Regions from separate parts of the Rhodovibrio salinarum DSM 9154 genome, predicted to be linked through region 2. Evidence: riboswitches for the same ligand, from Rfam matches in the RefSeq annotation. Region 2 holds a riboswitch; each other region holds the start of a gene.

Region 1 (4,394 bases), 1.5 Mb from region 2:
CCGTACGGCGTCGATTATGCGGTTGGCGGCACCTGCCAGGATCGGTGCCAGGTAGCGTGCGCGCTCGGCTTCGGCGTAGCGGCGTAACTGAGCGGCGGTGAGTTCGTGCAGCGGCGGCGATTGCAGCAAGGGGTGCGGGCCGCGTTGGCGCGCCGCTTGGATCAGATCGCGTTCGGTATCGGTCAAACGGGCCATGTTCGTGCTCCGTGGGATGAGAGGTCCACGGGCGTCGTCACACGAGCGTCTTGCAGTCGGGCGCGGGTGCCGGCGACGTCCAGCGTCGCGCTCTTTATAACCTGAGTATCTTTATGGGTATTATCTGCTTTTCGCAGGTCAGGGGGTGCCCGGTTGCATCGCTGGCTTGCGGTGGATCAAGCGTGCCTAACCGGGCGCGTGCTATTCTAATCAACCCCGGTTTGGACCGCTGTACTGGTCTTGCGATTGCGCGCGATAGTCTCCTTGGCCGCCCCGCGTAATCGTCTGTTTTTCCAAGCTCCACCCGACAGTCAGGCGGCTATGAGGGGCAAGTGCGCTGGCAGTGGTGAGGTCTGTTCGACGGGAACGGGCGTCGCGCCAATACTATACCGGAATGGTCGGGCGCTTGTGCCGCGTGCGTGTAAGGACGCAGCAAACTGCTGTTTTTCGCGTCAGCGACGTGGTCGTGCTGCCGCCGGGCGTCGACGCCTCTTATTGGAAGTGTTCTAATTCTAGTGATGGGCGTGGGCCGAAGCCTGGGCCTTTGCCCATGGGTTTGCACATGAGGAGCACGTCACAATGACTCATCCGAAAAACCGGATGCCCACACGCCGCGGTTTCATCCGCCAAGCGTTCGCCGTTACGGCTGCTGTGGGGGCCGGCGGCTACACGCTGACGCGTGGGCACAACGCCAAGGCTCAGAAAGCACCGAAACAGGCGGTTCAGTATCAACCCGATCCCAAGGGCGATCAGCAGTGCACCAACTGCCAGTTCTGGATTCCACCGGAAGGCGGCCAGGACATGGGCGGCTGCCAGATCGTCGCCGGCGAGATTGATCCGACCGGCTGGTGCAACCTCTGGGCCAAGGCCTAGCCACCCGTGCCAACCCGCCTCGGGCGGGACGGTAGGGAATGGAATTTCACGTCAGGGGGATACGATGCGATATTTGATGAGTGCCGCTGGGGCGTTGGCTCTTGCAGCGGCCATGATGTCGGGGCACCCCGTAGCCGCACAAGATGGCGACATGGCGGAGATCGACGACGCTCAGCTGATCGAGCGGGCGAACGACCTGTTCGATCCGATCCCGACCGAGCCGCCGGAATTGGACGGCAACAAGGTCACGCCCGAACGGGTTCAGCTTGGCCGGATGCTGTTCTTCGATCCGCGCCTGTCGGCCAGCCACGCGATTTCCTGTAATTCGTGCCACCAGATGGGTCTGGGCGGCGACGACAACCAGCCGACCTCGATCGGTCACGGCTGGCAGCGTGGTCCACGGAATGCGCCCACGGTGTTCAACGCGGTCTTCAACACCGCCCAGTTCTGGGACGGCCGTGCGGAGGACCTGGAGCAGCAGGCCAAGGGGCCGGTCCAGGCCGGTGTCGAGATGGCCAACACGCCCGCACGCGCGGTCAAGACGCTGAAGTCGATGCCCGGCTACGTCGAGGCTTTCGGGGCGGCCTTCCCGGAGGAAGAGGACCCGGTCACGTTCGACAACATGGCGAAGGCGCTGGAAGCCTTCCAGGCCACGCTGCTGACCCCGAACTCGCCGTTTGACCGTTATCTTAAAGGTGAGACCGACGCGCTCACCGCCAAGCAGAAGCAGGGCCTGCAGGAGTTCATGAGCACCGGCTGCGTGGGCTGCCACAACGGCGTCAACATCGGTGGCCAGGGCTACTATCCGTTTGGCTTGATCGAGAAGCCGGGGGCGGACGTGCTGCCGCGTGACGACCGGGGCCGCTTCCAGGTCACCAAGACGGCGAGTGACGAGTACGTCTTCCGTGCCGCGCCGCTGCGCAACATCGCGATCACGCAGCCGTACTTCCACTCCGGCAAGGTCTGGAGCCTGGAGAACGCGGTGGCGCTGATGGGCGTGTCCCAGCTCGGCCAGGAACTGTCCGAGGACGAGATCGACCGGATCGTCGCCTTCCTGCAGTCGGTCACCGGCGAGCAGCCGCGTGTCGAATACCCGGTGCTGCCGGAAAGCACCAGCGAGACGCCACTGCCCGTCGAGTACGAGCAGGAGCCGTCGAAGCGGTAAACCTGGGCTGACGACCTAGCTGGATGAAGGCCGCCGGGACCCGGGTTCCGGCGGCCTTTTTGCACGCTGTCCCGGGATGCTGGGCGCGACCTTTCGAAGCTGGACAGTGTACGTGCAAGCCACTATCGTTTGCGTCGTTCGACGGTCCCCGCAAGGGGATAATTGGGAATTCGGTGCGCGGATGGCATCCAATGTCATTCGCAAGTCCGAGGCTGCCCCCGCAACTGTAAGCGGATTCGGGCGCTTCAACAGGCCACTGAGAGCAACCGCTCTTGGGAAGGCGAAGCGTTGACAAGCCGCGAGCCAGGAGACCTGCCGTCGCACAGAACCCCATTGAAACCGGCCGGGGTGCGCCGGAGGGAACAGGATGCGGGCACACTCATCTCTCGAATTTCGCGCATGCGCGCCGATCCTTGAAGGTCGGCGCGATTCTTATGCGTCTCCAGGCGTGAGCCCTGTCGCCGCATCGGGTTTCTATGCCATCGCACCTCCGCCGACATCCCAACCGGTGCGGAAGAGGCAGTCATGTGTGTGGTCTGAGTTTCTTAGCCTGCGGCTACGCTACGAGCGTTTTCGCAGGCGCAGTCCCCCTCTTGACTGAATAACGTTATATCATAACGTTCTATCCTCCCTAGATTCCGCCTTCAGATTGGAGTTCCCGATTCCCATGGTGCGACCTTCTATTTTCCTCGCCGCGGCGGCGGTCGCCGTTCCGCTCGCCATGACCGCGGCCGGCGCCGCGCAAGCGGCGGATACCAGCTATCCCCTGTCTCTCGACAACTGCGGCCGCGAGATCAGCTTCGATTCGCCCCCACAGCGGGTGGTTTCGCTCGGTCAGGCCGGTACGGAAATGCTCTACGCGCTGGGGCTCGGCGACAAGGTCGTCGGCACCGCGGTCTGGTTCAATCCGGTGCTCGACCGGTTCGAGAAAATCAACCAGCAGGTCGAGCGCCTGGCCGACAATGACCCGAGCTTCGAAAGCGTCGTCGCCAAGAGGCCCGAGCTGGTCACCTCGCAGTTCGAATGGCACGTCGGTCCGCAGGGGATCGTCGGGACGCGCGAGCAGTTCGCCGAACTCGGTATCTCAACCTACATCCTGCCCACCGATTGCGTCGGCAAGGACAACACCACCGGCGGCGACGGCACGCGCAACGTTCAGGTCACGACCGACCTGATCCACCGCACTGTCGGGGAACTCGCGCGGATTTTCGATGTGCCCGAAGCCGGTGACGAGGTGATTGCGGACCTCAAGACCCGCGAGCGCGATGCCCGCCAACAGGTCGAGCGGATCGAGCTGGACCAGGACGTATCAGCCGTCGTCTGGTTCTCCAGCGCGGAAATGGACATCGATCCCTACGTCGCGGGCCAGAACGGCGCGCCTGCCTACATGCTGAAGCAACTGGGGATCCGCAATGTCATCGACTCCAACGAGGAATGGCCGACCGTCGGCTGGGAGACGATTGCGCAGAAGAACCCGACGATCATCGTGATCGCGCGCATGGACCGGCGCCGGTTCCCGGCCGACGATTACAAGCGCAAACTCGAGTTCCTGAAGACCGATCCCGTGACCCGGCACATGGACGCGGTGCAGCAGGACCGGATCGTGATCATGGACGCCCATGCGATGCAGCCGACCCTGCGGCTGGTCAATGGGCTCGAAACGTTGGCCGACGCGGTCGAGTCGTACGAGCTGAGCAAGTGATTCGATCCGTACGTCAGATGGCAGTGGCAAGAGGTGCCGGCTATGGCACCCTTGCCTTGCTCCTGCTTGTCGTCACGTTTGCCCTCGGCGCGTCGATCGGCGAGACCCCGATCCCGGTCACGGTGGTTGGGCAAACGGTTGCCAATCATCTGTTTGGCGCGTCCTACGAATTGGATCCGATCGAGGCCGGGATCGTCTGGAACTATCGGCTCAGCCGGGCCGTGGTGGCGGCCTGCTGCGGCGCGGCGCTGGCGCTGTCCGGCGTGATCCTGCAGGCCCTGCTGCGCAACGCCTTGGCCGATCCCTACATCCTTGGCATTTCCGCCGGGGCGTCGACCGGGGCTGTGAGCGTCGCCATTCTCGGCATCGGCGGCGGCGCCATCTCCCTGTCGTTTGGCGCCTTCGTCGGGTCGCTCGCGGCCTTCGCCTTCGTGGCGTTGCTGGCCCGCGGGGCCGGGC
Region 2 (4,394 bases):
CATCTGAAGGAAACGTACGCGGGCAGCCGCGAGGCCAGCCTGGACGATGCCTTTGTCGCCCTGGTTCAAGCGCAATCGCGTGGGCAGGCGGGGGGCGGCACATGACCGGCGCGGCTGGGCGCATCTGGGGGCTGGTTCGGAAGGAGGCTTGGCAGATTCTGCGCGATCCCTCGTCGGTTGCGATCGCGTTCGTGCTGCCAGTGGTCTTGCTGTTCCTGTTCGGCTACGGCGTCTCGCTGGATGCCCGCCGTGTGCCCCTTGCCGTTGTGATGGAAGAGCAAACGCCAGCGGCGAATGACTTTCTGGCCTCGCTGACGAACTCGTCCTATTTCGTGCCCACGGTCGTGCACCAACGCCCGGCGGCGAACCGCGCACTGCTCGCCGGGCGGGTCGATGGCATCGTCGTCCTGCGTCAGGACTTCGCCGAACGCCTGCATGGGCCGGCTTCGGCGGCGATCCAGGTGATCGTCGATGGGGTCAATCCGAACCGTGGGCGCATTCTCCAGGGCTATCTGCAAGGCGCTTGGGAGAACTGGCTGCGCCAGCGCCGGCTGGAAGACCCCGCGGAGCCGAAAAGCACGCTCCGGCTGCAAAGCCGCGTCTGGTACAATCCGGGCGTCGATAGCCGCGACTTCATCGTGCCCGGATTGGTCGCGATCATCATGACGTTGATCGGTGCGCTGCTGACCGCGCTGGTGATGGCGCGGGAGTGGGAGCGCGGGACGATGGAAGCGCTGTTTGCCACGCCCGTGCGGCCCGGCGAGGTCGTGCTGGGCAAGCTGCTGCCCTATTTCGTGCTTGGTATGGGCGGCATGGCGCTCTCGGTCGCCATGGCGGTCTGGCTGTTCGAGGTGCCGTTGCGTGGGTCGTTGGGTCTATTGATCCTGACGTCCGCCGTCTTCATGGCGAACGCGCTTGGCATGGGGCTGTTCATCTCGACCCTGACACGCAGTCAGTTCGTCGCCGCCCAGGCCGCGATCATGGCGACCATGCTGCCGGCGATCATGCTTTCGGGCTTCATCTTCGACATCTCCGCGATGCCGGGTTGGGTGCAGGCGATCACCTACCTGGTCTCCGCGCGCTATTTCGTGTCGATCCTGCAGACCCTGTTCCTGGTCGGGAACGTTTGGCCGCTGATCTGGCCGAACCTGGCTGCGCTTGCCGGCTTTGCGGTGCTTCTGATCGGAATTGCCGTGCTGCGCACCCGCAAGAGTCTGGAGTAGCGGCGATGTGGGGACGGCTCGCTGCGCTTGTTGTGAAGGAATTCCGGGCGATCTGGCGGGACCGCCGCAGCCGCGCGGTCCTGATCTTGCCGCCGCTGGTGCAATTGCTGATCTTCGCTTATGCGGCGACCTTCGACGTCGACAATGCGCGGCTGGCGATCCTGAACCAGGATATGAGTGCGGAGTCCCGGGATCTGGTCGCGCGTTTCACCGCCTCCGATGGCTTCCGCCCGGTCGCGCGTCTGGACCATGTTGACGAGATCGCCCCGACGATCGACGAGAAAAGGGCGCTTGCCGTGCTGCACATCGGTCCCGATTTCGCCGCGGACCTGAAGGGCAGTGGGGCGGCCGAGGTACAGCTGATCCTAGACGGCCGGCGGGCCAATTCCGCGCTCGTGGTCCTTGGTTACGCGGATGAGATCGTTGCGGGGTTCGTCCGTGACCAGGGTGAAACCGCAGGGGCCGCTGGCCCGCCGGCGACGCTGGTCAGCCGGGCATGGTTCAACCCGAACCTGAAAAGTCAGTGGTTCATCGTGCCTGGGCTAGTCGGAACCCTGACGTTGGTGGTCACGATGGTCGTGGCCGGGTTGTCCGTCGCCCGGGAGCGGGAACTCGGCACCTATGAGCAGCTCATGGTCACGCCGCTTCGACCGGTCGAGGTGCTGATCGGCAAGATGGTCCCCGCGCTTTTGATCGGCCTGTTCGAGGGCGCGGCGATCACAGCGATCGCGATCTACTGGTTCCAGGTCCCGTTCCGCGGAGACCTAGCCTTACTCGCGCTCGCGCTTGTCCTGTTCCTGATCTCATCGGTCAGCGTCGGATTGATGATCTCGGCCTATGCGCGTACCCAGCAGCAAGCGATCGTGGGCGCGTTCCTGTTCCTGATGCCGGCCATCATTCTGTCCGGGTTCGCGACCCCGATCGACAACATGCCGACGTTCGTCCAGTTGCTGACCTACGCCGATCCGCTGCGCTACATGCTGGTGATCTTGCGCGGACTGTTCCTGCGGGATCTGCCGGTGGAACTCGTCCTGCAACAGCTTTGGCCGATGCTGGTGATCGCGGTGGTGACCGGTGTGGTCGCGGTCTGGCTGTTTCGCAAGCGCGTCCAGTAAGCTGCTTTAAAGCACGCCTCAGCAGTTGGCTGTCCGGACAGAGTCGGGTTGCTGGCTTCACGGTGCTGTCAGAACGGGCCCGCGCCAGCCAGCAACCGGCCAGCGCGGGCATTTCTTGAAGATGGCCTTAGACAGTGCCGGCGAGCAGAAGCAGTCCGGCACAGGATGCGGCGGCGCCGGTCACGCGCATGAGTTTGGCGCCCGAGTCGAACCGGGCCAGAGCATACCCGGCCAGCAAGCCCGCGCCGTGCAGCAGGGCCGTCGCGAGAACGAAACCAAGCCCATAGGTGATCCCGGAAGCGGCCACGGGCATCTCCGCCCCGTGCGCATGCCCGTGGAAAACGGCAAACACGCCGACGACAGCGATGGCGAGGATGGATGGCAAGGCCCGGCCACTGGCGACGATGGCGCCCAGCACCACCACGGAGAGGACGATCGCGAGCTCGACGAGCGGCAGCGTAATCGCCGCGGCGCCGAGCACACCGCCAACCACCATCATACCGACGAAACTAGCCGGCACGGCCCAAGTGGCGCGACCTCCCATGTGGAAAGCCAGCAGGCCGACCGTCACCATTGCAAGAACGTGATCCAATCCACCGATCGGGTGCAGGAAGCCGGTTGTAAAGCCGCCCGTGGTCATCGCCCCAGTGTGCGCAGTTGCGCTGGAGGCGGTCAGGACGGTTGCGAGAAAAGCGAGTAGAAATCTCATAAAGTCTCCTTTCGGCGCCCACCGCGCCGTTGGTCTGAGGTCGGTCGTTTGAGTGCGGTCGGTCTCCTGGCTGAGGATGTTGCCGCGCTCGCCTTCCCAGCACGATGCCAGTGGCCTGATGAGCGTGGTTTCGTCCAACACAGTGGCGGGGGCCACACCGGACTTGCACCGGTTTCCCGTTCGCAGGGTGCGAATACCGCGTGGAAGAGGGTACCGACCGTTAATGACTTCGAGCAAGCATCCCGACCGATTTTTCGCTCGGGCGGATCAACTCTGATTCGGGCTATATCGCCTATTCGAAAGACGCACGCGGGTAAGTGTGGTCGCGGCAGTGGTGTTCTGATTGTTGCCACGCAACTGAGCTCTTGTACCTGCGCCAGCCGGCCCAAACCTACACCGGGTAAGATAGATGCACGGTGATGAAGAGGAGCGGTCCGGTGCCCACGCACAACCGCGATATCGCGGCGAAGTTCGACGAACTGGCGGATTTGCTCGAAATTCAAGGCGCCAACGTTTTCCGGGTGCGCGCCTACCGCAACGGCGCCCGGACCCTCCGCGATCTGCCGCACAGCGTCGTCCAGCTATTGCGTGACGGCACGGATTTGACGGAGTTACCCGGGATCGGCGCGGATTTGGCGCAGAAGACCCGCGAGATCGTCGAGACCGGCGAACTCAGCGACTTACAGGAAATCGTTCAGGACGTCCCGGAAAGCCTGATCGATGTGATGGGTATTGCCGGTCTCGGGCCTAAGCGGGTCAAGACGCTCTACGAAGCGCTTGGCGTGCGGGACCTGGCCGGTCTGAAGAAAGCGACTGAGTCCGGTGAAATTCAAGACCTCTCCGGGTTTGGTAAGAAGACCGAGCAGAACATTCTGGAGGAGCTGGCGACCCGTGGAAGTGGTGAGAAACGGTTCCGGCGCCGGGATGCCGAGGAGCTTGCCGAACCGTTGATCGAAATGCTGCGGCAGATCGACGGCGTCGACCAGGCGATCATTGCCGGCAGTTACCGGCGCCGGAAGGAGACGGTCGGCGATCTCGACATCCTGCTGAGCTGTTCGGACGCCGGCCCGGTGATGGACCGTTTCGTCGCTTACGACGACGTCCAGCGCGTGCTCTCGCACGGACAGACACGGGCGAGCGTGGTGCTTAAGGGTGGCCTGCAGGTCGATCTGCGGGCGGTTGCGCGGGAAAGCTATGGCGCCGCGCTGCACTACTTCACCGGCAGCCAGGCGCACAATATCAGGGTTCGCCAACTGGGCCAGCAGCGCGGCCTAAAGGTCAACGAATACGGCGTTTTTGAAGGCGAGACGCGGGTTGCCGGCAGGCGCGAGGTCGAGGTGTTCGAGG
Region 3 (4,394 bases), 1.5 Mb from region 2:
GGCGACAGGGCGCCATCACCGTTCTTGTCCAGCTGATCGAAGCGCGCTTGCGCCATTGCCTGGCGACGGTCGTCCAGGCCGTCTTCGAACTCATCCTCGCTGACGATCCCGTCGCCGTCGGCGTCCATCGCCGTCAGCTGCTCCTGCACGAAAGCGTGCAGCTCGTCCCGGGTCACCGCACCGTCGTCGTTGGCGTCGGCCGCCGCGAAGAAGGGGGGAACCGACGGCCGGCCGAACGCGGGCATCGCGGCCTGCGCCTGCAGCGCGACCCCAGCGGCGCCGACGGCCACGGCGAGGGCGAAGGTGCTGGTGAGCCATTTGGTCTTGCGGGTCATGCTCGTCTCCTGCTGTTGGCTGGGCCGTCATGGTCTGGCCCGTTGGCTTGCAGGACTGAGATGACGCCGATCCCGGGCTCACCGCCAGCTTTGGTGTGTAACGCTGTGTTTCAGACCGCAGGGGTTGAAACATCCTGTTACAAATCGCCGCCTGCACGGCCTGCCGCAGCCCCCTACTCTCACCCGAGCCGAAGCACTTGGAGACCCCGACCGTGGCGAGCGACCCTGCCCCGCATATCCTTGTCGTGGACGATCACCGGGACATCCGGGACGGCCTGCGCCGCTACCTGACGCGCGAGGGCTTGCGGGTCTCCGCGGCCGCTGACGGCGCGGAAGCCAGGTCGCTCCTGAACGGACACGCAGTCGACCTCGCCGTGCTCGACATCATGATGCCGGGGGAAGACGGCCTGAGCCTGTGCCGGCACGTCCGCGATCATCTCGACCTGCCGGTGATCCTGCTGACGGCGAAGGAGTCCGAAACCGACCGCGTGGTCGGGCTGGAAGTCGGGGCGGACGACTATGTCGTGAAGCCGTTCAGCCCACGCGAACTGTTGGCGCGCATCCGTTCCGTGCTACGGCGAACCCACGCCTTACCGCCGCAACGCGGCAGCGCCCGCGGCCACCGCGCGCACTTCGGCGGCTGGGAACTGGATGCCGCACGCCGCGAGGTCACCACGCCCACCGGTCGGGTGGTCAGCTTGAGCGACAGCGAGCACCGCCTGCTCGTCGCTTTCCTGACCTACCCACAAACGGTGCTGTCGCGCGAGCAACTGCTGGACCTGGTGCACGGCCGCGACACGGAAGCGTTCGAACGCTCGGTCGACATCCTGGTCAGCCGCCTGCGCCGCAAGATCGAAGCCGATCCCAAGCGCCCGCAGCTGATCCAGACGTCCCGCGGCGGCGGCTATCAGTTCGCGCAGGAGGTCACATGGTCATGACCCACTGGCTGCCCACAAGCCTGACCGGCCGCCTGGTGTTGGCGGTCGTGGTGGCAGTGGTGGCCGCCCAGGCAGTCGCGGGGGTGATCCTGTTGCGCGAGCAAAGGCACGTGACCCGTCACGTGGTCCGTGCCTTCACCCTCGACCGGGTGCCTGGAATCGCGCAGTTGATCTTGCCGATGTCGCCGGACCGGCGCGCGGAAATCCTGCGCGTGCTGAACAGCAGCACGACCCGCTACACCCTTGCCGACACACCGCTGGCGGAGACGGGTGAACGCGACCTGCGCTTTCAGGCACGACTACAGCGCGCGATGCCGCCGGCGATCGTCGATGTGCGCGCGACCATCCGCAGCGTCCCGGAACGTGGTCGGGGTCGTTACGGCACGCCGCTGCCCGACGGCGATGTCCTGACCCTGTCGCTGCACCTGCCGGACGGCCGTTGGCTCAACATCGAACGCGTGCTGCACCCACCGATCCCGGAGATGATCTGGCCGATGGCCCTGTCGCTCGGCCTTTCGGCGATCGCGGTCGCCGTGGCCGTCGCCCTGGCCGTGCGGCGGATCGTGCGGCCGTTGGCAACATTGTCCGACGCCGCCGACCGGCTTGGCCGCGGCGAAAATGTCGGCCCGCTGCTGGAAGAGGGCCCGGCCGACGTGCGCCGCACGACCCACGCCTTCAACGTGATGTCGGAACGCCTGACCCGCTTCGTCGCCGACCGCACGCGCATGCTGGCGGCGATTGCCCACGACCTGCGCACGCCGATCACCGGCATGCGGCTGCGCGCCGAAATGATCGACGAAGCCGAAACGCGCGAACGCATGCTGGCCGGCTTGAACGACATGGCGGAGATGACGGAAGCGGCCCTGACGTTCGCCCAAGCCGATGCACAGGAAGAAGACAGCCGGCGCATCGATCTTGCCAGCCTGGTCCAGAGCATCTGCGACGACTTCGCGGACGCGGGCGAAGCCGTGCGTTTCCAGGGGCCCGATCGGCTGGATGCCATCTGCCGCCCGACAGCGCTCAAGCGGGCCGTGCGCAACCTGATCGTCAACGCCGTGCGCTACGGCCAGGCGGCCGAGGTGACGCTGACGCACACCGCGACGGCGATCACGCTGACGATCGCGGACGATGGCCCCGGCCTGCCCGAAGATCAGCTGGAACGCGTGTTCGACCCGTTCGTGCGCCTGGAGGAGTCCCGCAGTCGGGAGACCGGGGGCAGCGGCCTCGGCCTGTCGATCGCGCGCAACATCGCCCGCGCCCACGGCGGCGACGTCACGCTCGCCAACCGCCCGGAAGGCGGCGCGGAAGCCCGGCTCACCCTGCCGCTTTGAAGCCAACTCCGGGAAAGGCCAGCCCCTCAGCCACCGCCCAGGGCGCAGCGCTCATCCGGGCCGACGGCTAACCGACCGGCGTCGAGACGCATGCGCCCGCGCGCGTGGATGCGCGGCCGTTTCGGCCAGCAGTTCGGCAACCCGATGGGCCCGACCCGAGGCACTGGACATCGGGGATTTGGCCAGCAACTGCCGGGCGGCAATCGCTGGATCAAGATCGGCCGGCAGTTCGAGCAGCCAGCCGATCAGAAAATCATGCGCGGTGTGCGCCGGGTCCAACCCGCCACGCTCCTGCAGCACGGCCGTCATCAGGCCACCCGGATCGATATTCTGATTGTCGTTGCTCACGTGCGGCAGAGCAGACGGCCGCGGATCACCCGTCACTGGGCGCGTCATCGACGATCCTTTCTCCCGGATGGTCCCGTCCGGGCAAGAGGTTGAGATTTTGCGGAAAGGACCGGTCTCCCGGCTTGCGGCTGCTGGCGCGGACGGTTCGCCTTCCCGGGGCACGCCCCAGTGGCTGATTGAACCGCCGCTTGCCGCTCACGGTCGCGGGCACGGCTCCGGAATTGCACCGGATTCCCTGTTGCGCCGCTTGGGCGCAACATCCCTTCCAAGAAAAGCATAGTAGTTTGCTGCGCAATTCTCCGCAACATTTTGATTCCACGCCGCAACGACCTTCGGCCCTGGGCGCGCGATCACAGCACTCTCTTAATCGCCTTTGCACAGGCCGCCGATCAAAGAGCGAATTTAGATTATTATTGTCCTAGGTCCTCCAGAATATCGTCGAACCGAGCTTTCGCCCGTTGGGGAAGATCGGCCGGGAGTTCTGGACGGGCGACATCCGTCTCGCCGACGCGGATCAACATCACCATCCCCATCGCGAAGTGCGGCGAGCACTTCACGCCGTAAAAACCGGGCTGATCCAGCGTGATGCGGATCTCCTCGTTGATCTGCCCCTTGAAACCCGCGTAGCCGGACGGCACAAAGCCATCGATGCTCGCCGCGTTGTGGCCCCCTTGGGCGGCGATGAACTGCACGGTGTCACCGGGCGCGATTTCCAGATAGGCCGGCTCGTACACCATCGCACCAGCGTCTCCGCGGGTCAGCATCTTGACCTCGTGCACCTCGGCCGCGACCGGACTGGTCAACAAACACGCGGCGGCGACGATCGCCATGAATCGCATCAAGCAACCTCCTTAGATTCCTGAGATTGGGGGAGCGGGTCTTTGAAACGGATGGCCAGGGCCCCATCCGAAGGGTCGCGGCGAATACTCGCCTGAACGCCGAAGGCATCCCGCAGGCTGCTTTCCGTCAGCACAGCCTCCGGCGGGCCTTCCGCGATCAGGGCCCCATCCTGCAACAGCGCGATGCGGTCGCAGTACATCGCGGCGAGGTTCAGATCGTGCAGCGCAATCAACGCGGTCACGGGCAACTGCCGGACGAACGACAGGATGCCGATCTGATGCCGGATATCGAGGTGGTTGGTCGGCTCGTCGAGCAGCAGAAAGTCGGGCGCCTGCGCCAGGGCGCGGGCAACATGGACCCGCTGACGCTCGCCGCCCGACAAGGTATGCCAATAGCGATGCGCCATCTCCGCCATGTCGACCCGGTCGAGGGCATCGGCGACGGCGGCTTCGTCGTCCTGCGACCAGGGCGAGAGGGCGTTGAGGTAGGGTGTCCGACCCAGCTCGACGGCGTCGCGCACGGTGATGTGGTCGGTGGTCTCCGCCTGCTGTTCGACCAGCGCGATACGTTGGGCAATGTCGCGCCGACGCATTTGGGTCAAC
Region 4 (4,394 bases), 900 kb from region 2:
TGCTGACTTCCGCTCGCGTTACGTGCGGCGTTGCCATGGCGAGCATGCTGGCCGCGATCGTTGCCGGAGGTACGCCGGCGGCAGCCTACGAGCCGATCGTGGAGAAGAAGACCTTCACGATGAAGGACTACACCACCGTCAACGGCGCGCCGATTCCCGAGGTGCGTGTCGGGTGGGAGGCTTATGGCAGCCTTAATGAGGCGCGGGACAACGTCATCGTCATCCCGCACTTCTTCTCCGGCACCAGCCACGCTGCCGGACGCTATAGCGAGGAGGGCGCGCGCGGCTACTGGGACAGCATCATCGGGAGCGGCAAGCCGATCGATACCGACAAGTACTATGTGATCTCGGTCGACTCGCTCGTGAACCTGAACGTCGGCAGCGCGCAGGTGGTCACCACCGGGCCCGCCAGCATCAATCCAGAGACAGGCGAGCCCTACGGCATGGACTTCCCGATCGTGGAGATCGGGGACTTCGTGCGCGTCCAAAGGCGCCTGCTCGCCAATCTCGGGATCGAGAAGGTGCATGCGGTCATGGGCGCGTCGATGGGGGCGCTCCAAGCGTACGATTGGGCGGCGCGTTACCCCGACATGGTGGAGCGGGTGATTCCAGTGATCGGCAACGGTTTCGCCGACCCCTTCCTGATCGGCTGGCTCGATATCTGGGCGCAGCCGATCCGGCTCGATCCGAATTGGAACGGTGGCGACTACTACGGCGGCGACCGGCCGAAGGCGGGTCTGGCCGCCGCGCTCAAGACGGTGACCCTGCACGCCCAGAACTGGCCCTGGGCGCAGAAAGCCTTTGGACGTAAGTGGGCGGCCAAGGACGCGGACCCTGCGAAGTCGTTCGACAATCGCTATGCGGTCGAAGCCGCCCTGGACAAGGTGGCCAAGGACCGCGCGTCATCCGCCGACGCCAATCACTTCCTTTATCTGGTCAAAGCAAACCAGCTGTTCATCGCCGGCGATGCCGAGACGCCTGAAGCGGGTCTGAAGGCGATCGACGCCCCGACCCTGATGCTGCAGGCGCAGGGCGATCTGGTGTTCTTCCCCGGTCTTGCGGATCAGACACAGCAGATGATCGAGAGTGACGGCACACCGGTGGCGCGTGCCCAGATCCCGGGCGATCGGGGACACCTGAACGGGGTGCTGAACATCCAGAGCCAGGCAGAGAAGATTCGCGACTTCCTGAACCGCACGGTTGGGGAATAGCGCGCCCCATCGAGGAACCTGGCGTGTTTGCGGCCGCGCCGCCGTCGTTGTGATCGTCGTGGCGCTTGAACGCAAACGGGGCGGCACCGCCCCCATCGGTGCCGCCCCGTTTTTTTTGGTGGTAACGGATCATCGCTCGGAGCCGTGAAGGCCCCGGCGTCCGGGAGAGACGTCTACATCATTTCCTTGGCGTGATCCGGCGCCATGACGGTGATCTCGACCTCGACCTCGCCGGCTTTGGCGAATTCCAGATGCGCGTGGAAGCTGTCGCCGGCGCGCAGCACCCGCTGAACGTTGTTGAACACCAGGTGCACGCCCTGGGGGTGCATCGTGATCGCCTGACCCGGCTTCAGGTTGACGGCCTTGAGATCGCGCATCTCCAATTCGCCGTCTTCGGAAATCGACTGCGCCTGGATCACGGCGTCGTCGGCGAACGGCAATTCCGCCCCAACCAGCTTGTCGGTCGTCTCGCCTTCGTTCCACATGGTCATGTAGACCTCGATGCCGTCGGACATCGACGCGGTGGCGACGGTCCAGCCGTGGCTGACCTTGATGCCGTGCTTGGCGGTCACTTCCCCCTCGTGGTGCGCGCTTGCCGGCGCGAGGGCGGCGAGGGTCAAAGCGGCCGCGATGATGAATTTCTTCAGCATGTCTTTTCCTTTCCGAGGCCCTCCGCCTCGCGTGTGTATTGGCTTGCGTCGACCGGCAGGTCTCCTGGCTTACGGGTCGTTGCCGCCCCTCTGCCTTCCCAAGGTCGTGTCCGGCCCCCAGCTTGCGCTGTTCTAGGACACGTGCCTCAGTGGCGTTCGCGGGAGGCGGCTCGCCGATCACAGTTGCGGGGGCAGCGCCGGCCTTGCACCGGCTTCCCTCGGATCCCCGTTGTCGGGAACCGTCGACGCTAACGAGGCTAGCCAAGCCCGACGTTATGAACAACCACGCAGAGCGGCGCGCGACACCCTTTCCAACCCGTGTTTCGAACGAAAGTCTGATCGGATAGCCGTCGGTAGGCCCATTCGGTTTGGATATTGGGTGTCATTTTGGTCCGGTCTTCGTGATTCTCAGTTCTTTATGATTCATTGGGGTGAATATAAATATTTATTGGATTAGACGTGCGCATATCATAATTATTTTGATGTTCTGTGAGCGTGGTGTGTCAGATATTGCTTTCCCGTGATTCGGGTGAAGATAAATGAATGGATTTTTGGGGGCAGGTTTCAACCTGAAAATATGATTGGAAAAATGCTAGGAATGGTCCTGATAATTGACGACAACCCGCATATACGGGGGCATCTGCGTGCGGCTCTTGAGCTGGAGGGGATGCAGGTGTGTGAGCAGGACCCCTGCGACCGGCCAACCTCAGAAGTGCTTGAGCCCGTCTACACCGTGGTCTTGCTCGATGTCGTGATGCCGGAGAAGGATGGCTTCGAATACCTGCGCGATATACGCCGTATGTGGCCCAATCAACGGCTGATCGTCTATTCCCATGGGTTGGACGAGTATCCGCAGTACGCGGTCAAGCTAGGCGCGGACGCCGGGTTCGACATCAGTCAGCCGGCCAAGTTGCGCCAACTCGTGGAGACCGCCCGCCGCATGGCGTGCGAAGCGCAAAAATCTGAGTGAGCTTGCGTGGGCGGTCTGAACAGGATGTGTCCAGCCAACCGGCTGAGTAGACCTCGATCTACCGCATCAATTGCAGGCGTCGTCCGAATGGCGGTTAAACAATGAGAAATAGATGCGTCTGCACTTTATCATGTCGCGTTTTCGCGTGACACTGGCAAGCGCCGCGCATCAATGCGGTGCCGGGACTGACCGCTAAACGGGGGCGTATCATGATTGCCGACTTCCTGCGCAAGGGGCTTGACTGGGCGCGGGCCTTCTTCTGGGTCTCCGATTCCGACGAGGAACAAGGCCAGGCCGCCCAGGGCACCGCACGCGCGCAAGGCGTAGCCGATCAATCCGCAACGTCGCACGGCAGCAGTGCGGCAAGCCGGTCAAGCGGTCAACGCCGCTCCGCTGCGGAGAAGACCTCCACCAGTAAGCGCGGTGCGACGGGCACGAAGCGTACGACGACCAAGAGTTCCGCTACGAAAAGCGGTGCCGCCAAGAGTGGCAGCGCGAAGACGGCGGCCAAGGGTGGGGCGCAAAATACAGCCAAGAGCGCGGGGTCGAGCACATCGGCAAGCGGCTCGGCATCCCCAAAGGATATTACGGACATCAAGGGGATTGGCCCGGCGATGAAGACCAAGCTGGCCCAACTCGGCATTACCAGTTTCGCCGATCTGGCTGGCGCGGATGCGGATCGCGTGGCCAAGGACCTGGACTCGCGGACGATCACCGCGGAGCGCGTGCGCGGCTGGATCGCGGAAGCCAAGAAGCACAGCTGATCGCCGCTTTCGACAGCCGATTGGTCAAAATATAACGACCCGGCACCCAGACTGGATGCCGGGTCGTTGTGCAACCGCGCGTGATCGCACCGACCTTGGAGCAAGAGCCCCAGGCAAGATGATCCAAGCTTGCCCGGTCTTGCTCTAGCCGATCCGTTCGATCGTCTTGGCTTCCAGGCCCTTGGCGCCCGGTCCCGGGGTGTAGCGGACACGGTCGCCCTCGCTGAGGCGGTCGATCCCGGCGGCTTGAACCGTGTCCTTACCGACGAAGATGTCGTCGCCGCCATCATCCGGGATGATGAACCCGAATCCCTTTTCGGGCTTGAAGAACTTCACCCGGCCCGCGGCCTTGTTGGGATCGACGCCCGGTTCGCGGCGTGGCGGTTCCAGCGGTTCGGGCGCGCGCGGAGGTTGCTGCGCCTGCGCTGCCGGTGCAGCCGAGGACTGGCTCGGGCGTGTTGGCGGCGCCTGGCGCGGGCGTTGCGCGGCCGGAGAATTCTGCTTGGCCGCGTCGATCTCGATGGCCGCCAGCGCGCGACGCACCTCGTGCACGGCCGAGGAAAGCGATTCGGACGCGGCTTTCTCATCGACCATTTGGGCACATCGCTCGGTCGCTTCCCGCAGACGGTCCGCGAGCGGATTCCCACTGCGCCGGCCGGCTTCGACGGCCACGTCTTTGCCGCCCGCTGGTCCGGCATTGGGGCTGCTCCGGCCATCGCCATCGGATGTTGCCGCAGAAACGCTGGTAGCTGGGGCGGTGGGCACGCTTGGTGCGGTCGAAGCGCCCGGCGTGCTGCTA

The links. Region 2 has a riboswitch for cobalamin ahead of RHOSA_RS0110985 (HupE/UreJ family protein). Riboswitches for the same ligand answer to the same signal wherever they lie in the genome.
Region 1: it holds a riboswitch for cobalamin, as region 2 does, so the genes downstream of both, RHOSA_RS25835 (ABC transporter substrate-binding protein) here and RHOSA_RS0110985 (HupE/UreJ family protein) in region 2, are expected to answer to the same signal.
Region 3: it holds a riboswitch for cobalamin, as region 2 does, so the genes downstream of both, RHOSA_RS0118130 (hypothetical protein) here and RHOSA_RS0110985 (HupE/UreJ family protein) in region 2, are expected to answer to the same signal.
Region 4: it holds a riboswitch for cobalamin, as region 2 does, so the genes downstream of both, RHOSA_RS0115140 (copper chaperone PCu(A)C) here and RHOSA_RS0110985 (HupE/UreJ family protein) in region 2, are expected to answer to the same signal.

Annotation. Positions count from the first base shown of each region.
Region 1 covers NZ_KI911559.1:3,901,018-3,905,411, reverse strand. Annotated here, with positions in the region: gene RHOSA_RS23515 (DUF1127 domain-containing protein) at 1-195, opposite strand, end outside; gene RHOSA_RS0118160 (high-potential iron-sulfur protein) at 775-1,068, shown strand; gene RHOSA_RS0118155 (cytochrome-c peroxidase) at 1,133-2,233, shown strand; cobalamin riboswitch at 2,359-2,567, shown strand; gene RHOSA_RS25835 (ABC transporter substrate-binding protein) at 2,901-3,935, shown strand; gene RHOSA_RS0118145 (FecCD family ABC transporter permease) at 3,953-4,394, shown strand, end outside.
Region 2 covers NZ_KI911559.1:2,375,714-2,380,107, forward strand. Annotated here, with positions in the region: gene RHOSA_RS0110970 (ATP-binding cassette domain-containing protein) at 1-105, shown strand, start outside; gene RHOSA_RS0110975 (ABC transporter permease) at 102-1,223, shown strand; gene RHOSA_RS0110980 (ABC transporter permease) at 1,229-2,338, shown strand; gene RHOSA_RS0110985 (HupE/UreJ family protein) at 2,466-3,047, opposite strand; cobalamin riboswitch at 3,087-3,263, opposite strand; gene polX (DNA polymerase/3'-5' exonuclease PolX) at 3,485-4,394, shown strand, end outside.
Region 3 covers NZ_KI911559.1:3,895,859-3,900,252, forward strand. Annotated here, with positions in the region: gene RHOSA_RS23510 (CREC-EF hand family protein) at 1-335, opposite strand, end outside; gene RHOSA_RS0118120 (response regulator) at 548-1,273, shown strand; gene RHOSA_RS0118125 (ATP-binding protein) at 1,270-2,604, shown strand; gene RHOSA_RS0118130 (hypothetical protein) at 2,656-3,000, opposite strand; cobalamin riboswitch at 3,043-3,231, opposite strand; gene RHOSA_RS0118135 (pseudoazurin) at 3,363-3,782, opposite strand; gene RHOSA_RS0118140 (ABC transporter ATP-binding protein) at 3,791-4,394, opposite strand, start outside.
Region 4 covers NZ_KI911559.1:3,271,845-3,276,238, reverse strand. Annotated here, with positions in the region: gene RHOSA_RS0115145 (E22 family MetX-like putative esterase) at 1-1,211, shown strand, start outside; gene RHOSA_RS0115140 (copper chaperone PCu(A)C) at 1,385-1,861, opposite strand; cobalamin riboswitch at 1,898-2,120, opposite strand; gene RHOSA_RS0115135 (response regulator) at 2,460-2,831, shown strand; gene RHOSA_RS24410 (helix-hairpin-helix domain-containing protein) at 3,041-3,595, shown strand; gene RHOSA_RS24840 (cold shock domain-containing protein) at 3,740-4,394, opposite strand, start outside.